DNA from 2 places in the Undibacterium sp. GW821-FHT11B02 genome. Region 2 is predicted to be linked to the other one. Evidence: predicted binding sites of a transcription regulator. Region 2 holds the regulator's gene; the other holds the start of a gene.

Region 1 (3,422 bases), on a different contig from region 2:
ATCCAGCTTGCCGTCTTTCATGTGCGCAGGCATGTTGACCGAACCCAGATTGCAGACTGCGATCTCGCTGTCGTTGGTGTTCAGGGTGATTTCTGTACACAAGTTGGAGCTGTGAACGACGCCAACGTGCTGCTGTGGTGAACGGATATTGCATGGGTCTTTGAACGTAATCCATGGATGGCCAGTTTCAAACAGCATGGACAGCATCTTGCGCCACAGGTCCAGCGCCGGGATTTTTTTCGACAGACTCAGTTCACCGCTGGCCGCCTTCGCTTCATACGCAACATAAGCTTGCTCAAAAGCTTTGCCGTATTTATCGTGCAGATCAGGTACGTCGGAAGGTGAGAACAGTGTCCAGTCACCTTTTTCCATGACGCGCTTCATGAACAGATCAGGAATCCAGTTTGAGGTATTCATGTCATGCGTGCGACGGCGGTCATCGCCGGTGTTCTTGCGCAGGTCGAGAAATTCCTCGATATCCATGTGCCAGGTTTCCAGGTAGGCGCAGACTGCACCTTTGCGTTTACCGCCCTGGTTCACCGCCACAGCCGTGTCGTTAACCACTTTCAGGAAAGGAACCACGCCCTGGGATTTACCATTGGTGCCTTTGATGTGTGCCCCCAATGAACGTACTGGTGTCCAGTCATTACCCAGACCACCCGCATATTTTGCCAACAGTGCGTTTTCTTTAATAGCTTCGTAGATGCCGTCCAGATCATCAGCCACGGTCGTCAGATAGCAAGACGACAGTTGGGAACGCTGGGTACCAGAATTGAACAGGGTCGGTGTCGAGCTCATGAAATCGAAGCTGGACAACAGATTGTAAAATTCTATCGCACGGGCTTCGCGATCAATTTCATTTAAGGACAAGCCCATGGCCACACGCATATAGAAAGCCTGTGGCATTTCAACGCGGGTACCACGAATGTGCAGGAAGTAGCGGTCATACAAAGTTTGCAGACCGATATAACCAAATTGCAAATCACGGTCAGCGACCAGGGCATTGGCCAGTTTTTTCAAATCAAACTGAGCGAGTTTGGCATCCAGCAGATCGGCTTCTATGCCTTTCTTGATGAATTTCGGGAAGTACTCTACGTATTCTTCTGCGGCATCCTGTTGCGCCACTTCCTTGCCGAACACTTCTTTACGGACTGTATGCAACAACAAACGTGCAGTCACCTGACTATAGGCAGGCTCTTTTTCCATCAGGGCACGGGCAGCCAGGATAGCTGATTTATACAATTCTTCCACCGGTACGCCGTCGTACAGGTTCTTCAGTGTCTCGGCCAGGATCGCATCCGGATCGGCCAGCTTGTCCAGACCCAGGCAGGCAGCGGCAATCATCTTGCGCACTTCAGCCACATCCAATGGGCGAGGCAGACCATCAACGATGACGTTCAATTGTGGTGCAGCAGATTCAGCCTGACCAGGAACATCATGCACGCGACGACGTTCTTCCATGCGTTTGGCACGGTACAACACATAAGAACGGGCAACATCATGTTCACCGGAACGCATCAACGCCAGCTCAACCTGGTCTTGCACATCTTCTATATGAAAGGTACCGCCAGCTGGCTGCCTGCGCATCAGCGCAGCGACTACGCTGCCTGTCATCTGCTCTACCAGTTCACGGATACGGGCGGATTCAGCACCGTGTCCACCGTTGACCGCCAGAAAAGCCTTGGTCATGGCAATCGCGATTTTGGACGGCTCGAAGCCGACCACGGAACCGTTACGGCGGATGATGCGATATTCGCTGTAACTGTTCAGGCTGGTAACAGCAGGTACTGCCGTTACATTCAAAACCGATCCCAGGTCTGGCTTGGACAAAGTGGATATTTCAGTAGAAGAGTGCATTGATCCTCCGGATGCAGTGTTATTTTTTTCCATCAGTGACGCTGATTGACAGGGTCGCTAACGGTTTATGGGTTAAAACAGGTAGTGCGCATTACAGCTCATAGTCAGATAGTCGACTCGTCTTATCCGGCTATTTTGTTCACATCAATAGCTAAATCAATTGCAAATCAAGAAGGGAAATTGAATCAGGGCAAGAAAACAAACAAAATCACGAAAACCACTACATATAGTGCGCTAAATTTTATTTGCCCTAATTCTAGTGCCGCATCGAAGCATATGCAACCGCTTTACATGTAAATAATTGAATTATTTTTTTGCGCAAATGCGGGATAAGTGATTGACACAGGCGAAAAGCCCGCAAAATTGGCGGCTGATACGCAAGTGGGTACTAACGTGCGATGACCATACGAACGACATGGTTAACAGGGAACAGGCGCATCGGCACAAAGAATGATGAGCTGGGACGGGATACGTACCAGGTAATGCCAGGATTTGTTATTCCTGGATTTTCAATTTCTGAATCTGGTAACGTAGTTGCCGAAAACTGACACCCAGCAATTCAGCAGCCTGGGTACGATTGTTTTTAGTTTGGCTCAAGGCACGCTTGATCATTTCGCGTTCTACATTTTCCAGATATTCTGGAAGCGAGCAGGGTAAATCTGGGGCAGTAAATACATCGCCCGGAAAACCGTGGTCCATGATGGGGCGGCTACGAAACACTGCGTCGGTATCAGCGACAGGCAGCAAGAGTGGTTCAACCAGTTTTCTGGTCCCTCGCAACGCCAGGTCAGCCACCTCAATGCAGCCATCATTGGCAAAGGCGATAGCGCGCTCTAATATGTTTTCCAACTCACGCACATTGCCGGGGAAATCATAGCTGATCAAAGCATCAATCGCCGGAGAAGACATATTGATATCATTGCCTGTGAGTTTCTTCAAAATACTGGAAGACAGTTCAACGATGTCTTCCAGACGCTCACGTAAAGGCGGCAAATGCAGCTCAATGACATTCAGGCGGTAGTACAAATCCTGACGAAAGCGCCCTTCTTCCACGCATATCGCCAGATTCTGATGGGTAGCGCTGATGATACGCACATCCACCGCCTCTTCCACAGTGGCGCCAACTTTGCGCACCCGCCTTTCCTGTATGGCACGTAACAACTTGACTTGCATGGGTAAAGGCAGGTCTGCCACTTCATCCAACATCAGGGTGCCACCGTTGGCAGCCTGGAAGAAACCATCACGGTCATCAGCAGCACCAGTGAAAGCGCCTTTGCGGTAACCGAAAAATTCAGCTTCCATCAAATTTTCAGGTATCGCGCCACAGTTCACAGCAACAAAGGGCTTGGCTGAGCGTGCGCTGATGGTATGGATTTCTCTGGCTGCCAGTTCTTTGCCGCTACCGGATTCGCCGGTAATAATGACCGGAGCCATGCTGCGCGCCAGACGGCCGATCTGCAAACGGACTTCCTGCATGCCTTGTGACTGGCCGATCAGGAAAGAGTTGAAACTGGCAGCGACTTGTGCAGGTACCGCCTGCTGTTCTTTCTGCACTTCATTGGTTT
Region 2 (3,422 bases):
GATCCAGAACTGTTTGCTACGATACAAAAGGAAAACGTCCGTCAACAAGAACATATCGAGTTGATCGCATCTGAAAACTATTGCTCACCAGCCGTCATGGAAGCCCAGGGCTCCCAATTGACGAACAAATATGCCGAAGGCTATCCAGGCAAGCGCTACTACGGTGGTTGCGAGCACGTGGATGTGGTTGAACAACTGGCGATTGATCGCCTGAAACAATTGTTCAATGCCAATTTTGCCAACGTGCAACCCAATTCCGGCTCCCAGGCAAACCAGGGCGTATTTTTTGCCTTGTTGAATCCAGGTGATACCATCATGGGTATGAGTCTGGCTGAAGGTGGTCACCTGACCCATGGCATGCCTTTGAATATGTCCGGTAAATGGTTCAACGTCGTTTCTTACGGCCTGAACGCAGCAGAAGACATCGATTACGATGCCATGGAAAAGCTGGCACGTGAAACCAAACCAAAACTGATCATCGCCGGTGCTTCTGCATTTGCGTTGCGTATCGACTTTGAACGTTTCTCAAAAATCGCCAAAGAAGTCGGTGCCTACTTCATGGTTGACATGGCTCACTATGCTGGTCTGGTTGCAGCGGGCGTCTACCCTAATCCAGTGCCGTTTGCCGACGTGGTGACATCCACTACCCACAAGAGCCTGCGCGGCCCACGTGGCGGCATTATCCTCAGCAATGACGAAGCGATTGCCAAGAAAATCAACTCTGCAATCTTCCCTGGCATCCAGGGTGGCCCGCTGATGCACGTCATCGCTGGTAAAGCAGTGGCGTTCAAAGAAGCCCTGTCTCCAGAATTCAAGGCTTACCAGGAGCAAGTCGTTAAAAATGCAGCTGCGCTGGCAACTACCCTGACTGAACGTGGTCTGCGTATTGTTTCTGGTCGTACTGAATCGCACGTCATGCTGGTTGATCTGCGCCCTAAAGGTTTGACAGGCAAGGAAGCGGAAGCCATTCTTGGTTCTGCCCATATCACCTGCAACAAAAATGGTATCCCGAATGATCCGCAAAAACCGATGATCACTTCCGGTATACGTCTGGGCAGCCCGGCCATGACGACACGCGGTTTCAAAGAAGCCGAAGCAGTAAAAGTCGGTAATCTGATTGCAGATGTGCTTGAAAACCCGCATGATGCCGCCACTATTGAGCGGGCGAAGGCAGGTGTCAAAGCGCTGACAGATGCTTTCCCGGTCTACGAAGCATAATTCAGCAAAATAAAACGCCACTCATTGAGTGGCGTTTTTTAAATTTTAGGCGAACTCTATGAAATGCCCTTTCTGCCACCATGACGATACCCAGGTTATCGATACCCGTGTTTCAGAAGAAGGCAATGTGATCCGCCGCCGCCGTCGCTGCGCCGATTGCGATAAACGATTTACAACCTATGAACGGGTTGAACTGGTGATGCCTGTCATCGTCAAGAAAAACGGCAGCCGTACAGAATATGAAACCGCCAAACTGCGCGCCAGCCTGATGCTGGCCTTGCGCAAGCGCCCAGTCTCTGCCGAAGCCGTTGAAACCGCCATCCAGCGCATAGAAGAAAAATTGCTCTCCAGCGGCGAACGTGAAGTCATGTCTGGCCATGTTGGTGAACTGGTTATGCGTGAATTAAAACGCCTCGACAAAATTGCTTACATCCGCTTTGCCTCCGTCTACAAAAGCTTTGAAGACGTATCTGAATTTGCCGAAGCGATACAGGAAGTCAGGAAGAATTAAGCTGCAAAACAAACCGGACTCATTTCGCCATGAGAATGAATTCTACTTTTACTTAATAAAATAGAGCTTACGCAAAGTTGTCCCAGCAGCGCCGGCGGGCAACATGTTGCCTGAAACCCCGACTACACCTTAGCGAGGAAGACAGTACTTTAGTACAAGGTCTTTGCCAAATGCGGGAGCTGCAACGCAGCTGGGACGGTGTTGCGCAAGTCCTATAAAAATGGAATGTCGTGCCGCTTAACTACCGAAGCACTTTCCTTGACACTTCAATAAATTCAGATGGGCGCACTGCAGCGCTCAGTGATACCTCGATCACAAATTGGCTCTTCACGGCAAATTCATCAATCATGCCAGGTGTAAATTTCATTTTCAAGAATTGTTCTTTCACCATTCGTGTGGCTTCTGCTGAAAGCTTGCTCTCTTCAATTTCGATATCATCAACGTCGCCGTTTTCATTGACCAGCAAACGCAATTGCAGGGGGTTCTCTGGAACTTCATCCATGCTCAATGTAAGGCCCGCACTTGGCTCTACGTTATCCTGCACGACAGGAAGTGTAGTCAATTCTTCAACATGGTGATAATAAGTCAGCAAATTGACGGTCTGCAGCAAAGCCGGGAAGCTCTTGCGCTGGACTTGGGCCGCCCTGGGTTTATCTGCTTTATTGTTGTGTTGTGAATTGTTCCCAGCTTGCGGGTTGAAAACAGCCTGGCTGGCGTCAGGCTGTGTTGTGTCAGATACGACGAAGTGAACTTGCAGGATTTTGGAAGTATCAGCCGTTGCAACGATACTATCTACACTGCCATCCTGCGCGCTTTTACATGTGATGAACACCACCAGTAAGCCGTGCATCACCAATGAAAAAGTTAATGCAAAGATGGAGCGAGAAAAGTCTTTTTTTGTAATAAGTTGAAGCACGGAATTGAATTGCTGCGACATTTCCCTACCTCTTGTTGACTCCCTCCAGGCAAGAACACATCCGTTCGCGACCTCTATTTATTCCAGCAAGCTGCAGCACCGCCACTACCACTTGCATCACGCACACCGGCGCTGGTAAGGGTCAAGGTAGAACAGGTAGTATCGTTGACCTGATCATTTACTGGCACCGCTTGCAATGTATAGGCCGTTGCAGTGGGATCAGCGGTAAAAGACAAGTTGTACTTTGTTTTCGATGAACGCGGCGATGTGTTGAACGGCAGCTGCGCGTTCTTCAAGGCTGTTGTCCCATCTGGCAACACTGCATAGCTGTTCGTCAGCGAATAATTCCGCTCCATCCACTGCTGCAATTCCATCAAATCGCCTTTGGCTGTATTTCGATTACCAGTCAAGATATAGTTCCGGTAACTAGGGATAGCGACAGCAGCAATTAACCCAATAACGACAACCACGACCATCAACTCTATCAGGGTAAAACCACTTGAGGTTTTGCGCATAATCTATTCCAAATTTAAATGCCCCTGGCAGACCCAGGGGCTCGTCACAATGTATAAGATTTAACGAATTTGCCGCCAGGAAAACCTTACTCCTGTCACTACACTTTTATTTACGTCAACCTCTGATTTACTGTTAGCACTTGCAGTATAACCAACCCTCACGCCACCGACTTTTACCACCGTTTTCTTGCCGCTGGATACCACGGAACTGAAATAAGGTATCCCCATTCCCATTGCGCCCCAACTGCTGAGTTGGACAGGC

Evidence for each region. Region 2 encodes NrdR, which represses ribonucleotide reductase genes. Its sites were predicted from a motif close to CACNANATNTNGTG; they were not measured.
Region 1: the regulator NrdR is predicted to act here: its motif matches at 2,076-2,089, upstream of AC1RVX_RS12285 (ribonucleoside-diphosphate reductase subunit alpha).

Annotation. Positions count from the first base shown of each region.
Region 1 is NZ_JBXASD010000005.1:243,074-246,495, reverse strand. It holds gene AC1RVX_RS12285 (ribonucleoside-diphosphate reductase subunit alpha) at 1-1,857, opposite strand, end outside; gene AC1RVX_RS12280 (sigma-54-dependent transcriptional regulator) at 2,353-3,422, opposite strand, start outside.
Region 2 is NZ_JBXASD010000017.1:7,421-10,842, reverse strand. It holds gene glyA (serine hydroxymethyltransferase) at 1-1,218, shown strand, start outside; gene nrdR (transcriptional regulator NrdR) at 1,277-1,729, shown strand; gene AC1RVX_RS26775 (energy transducer TonB) at 1,971-2,666, opposite strand; gene AC1RVX_RS26770 (type IV pilin protein) at 2,720-3,160, opposite strand; gene AC1RVX_RS26765 (pilus assembly protein) at 3,221-3,422, opposite strand, start outside.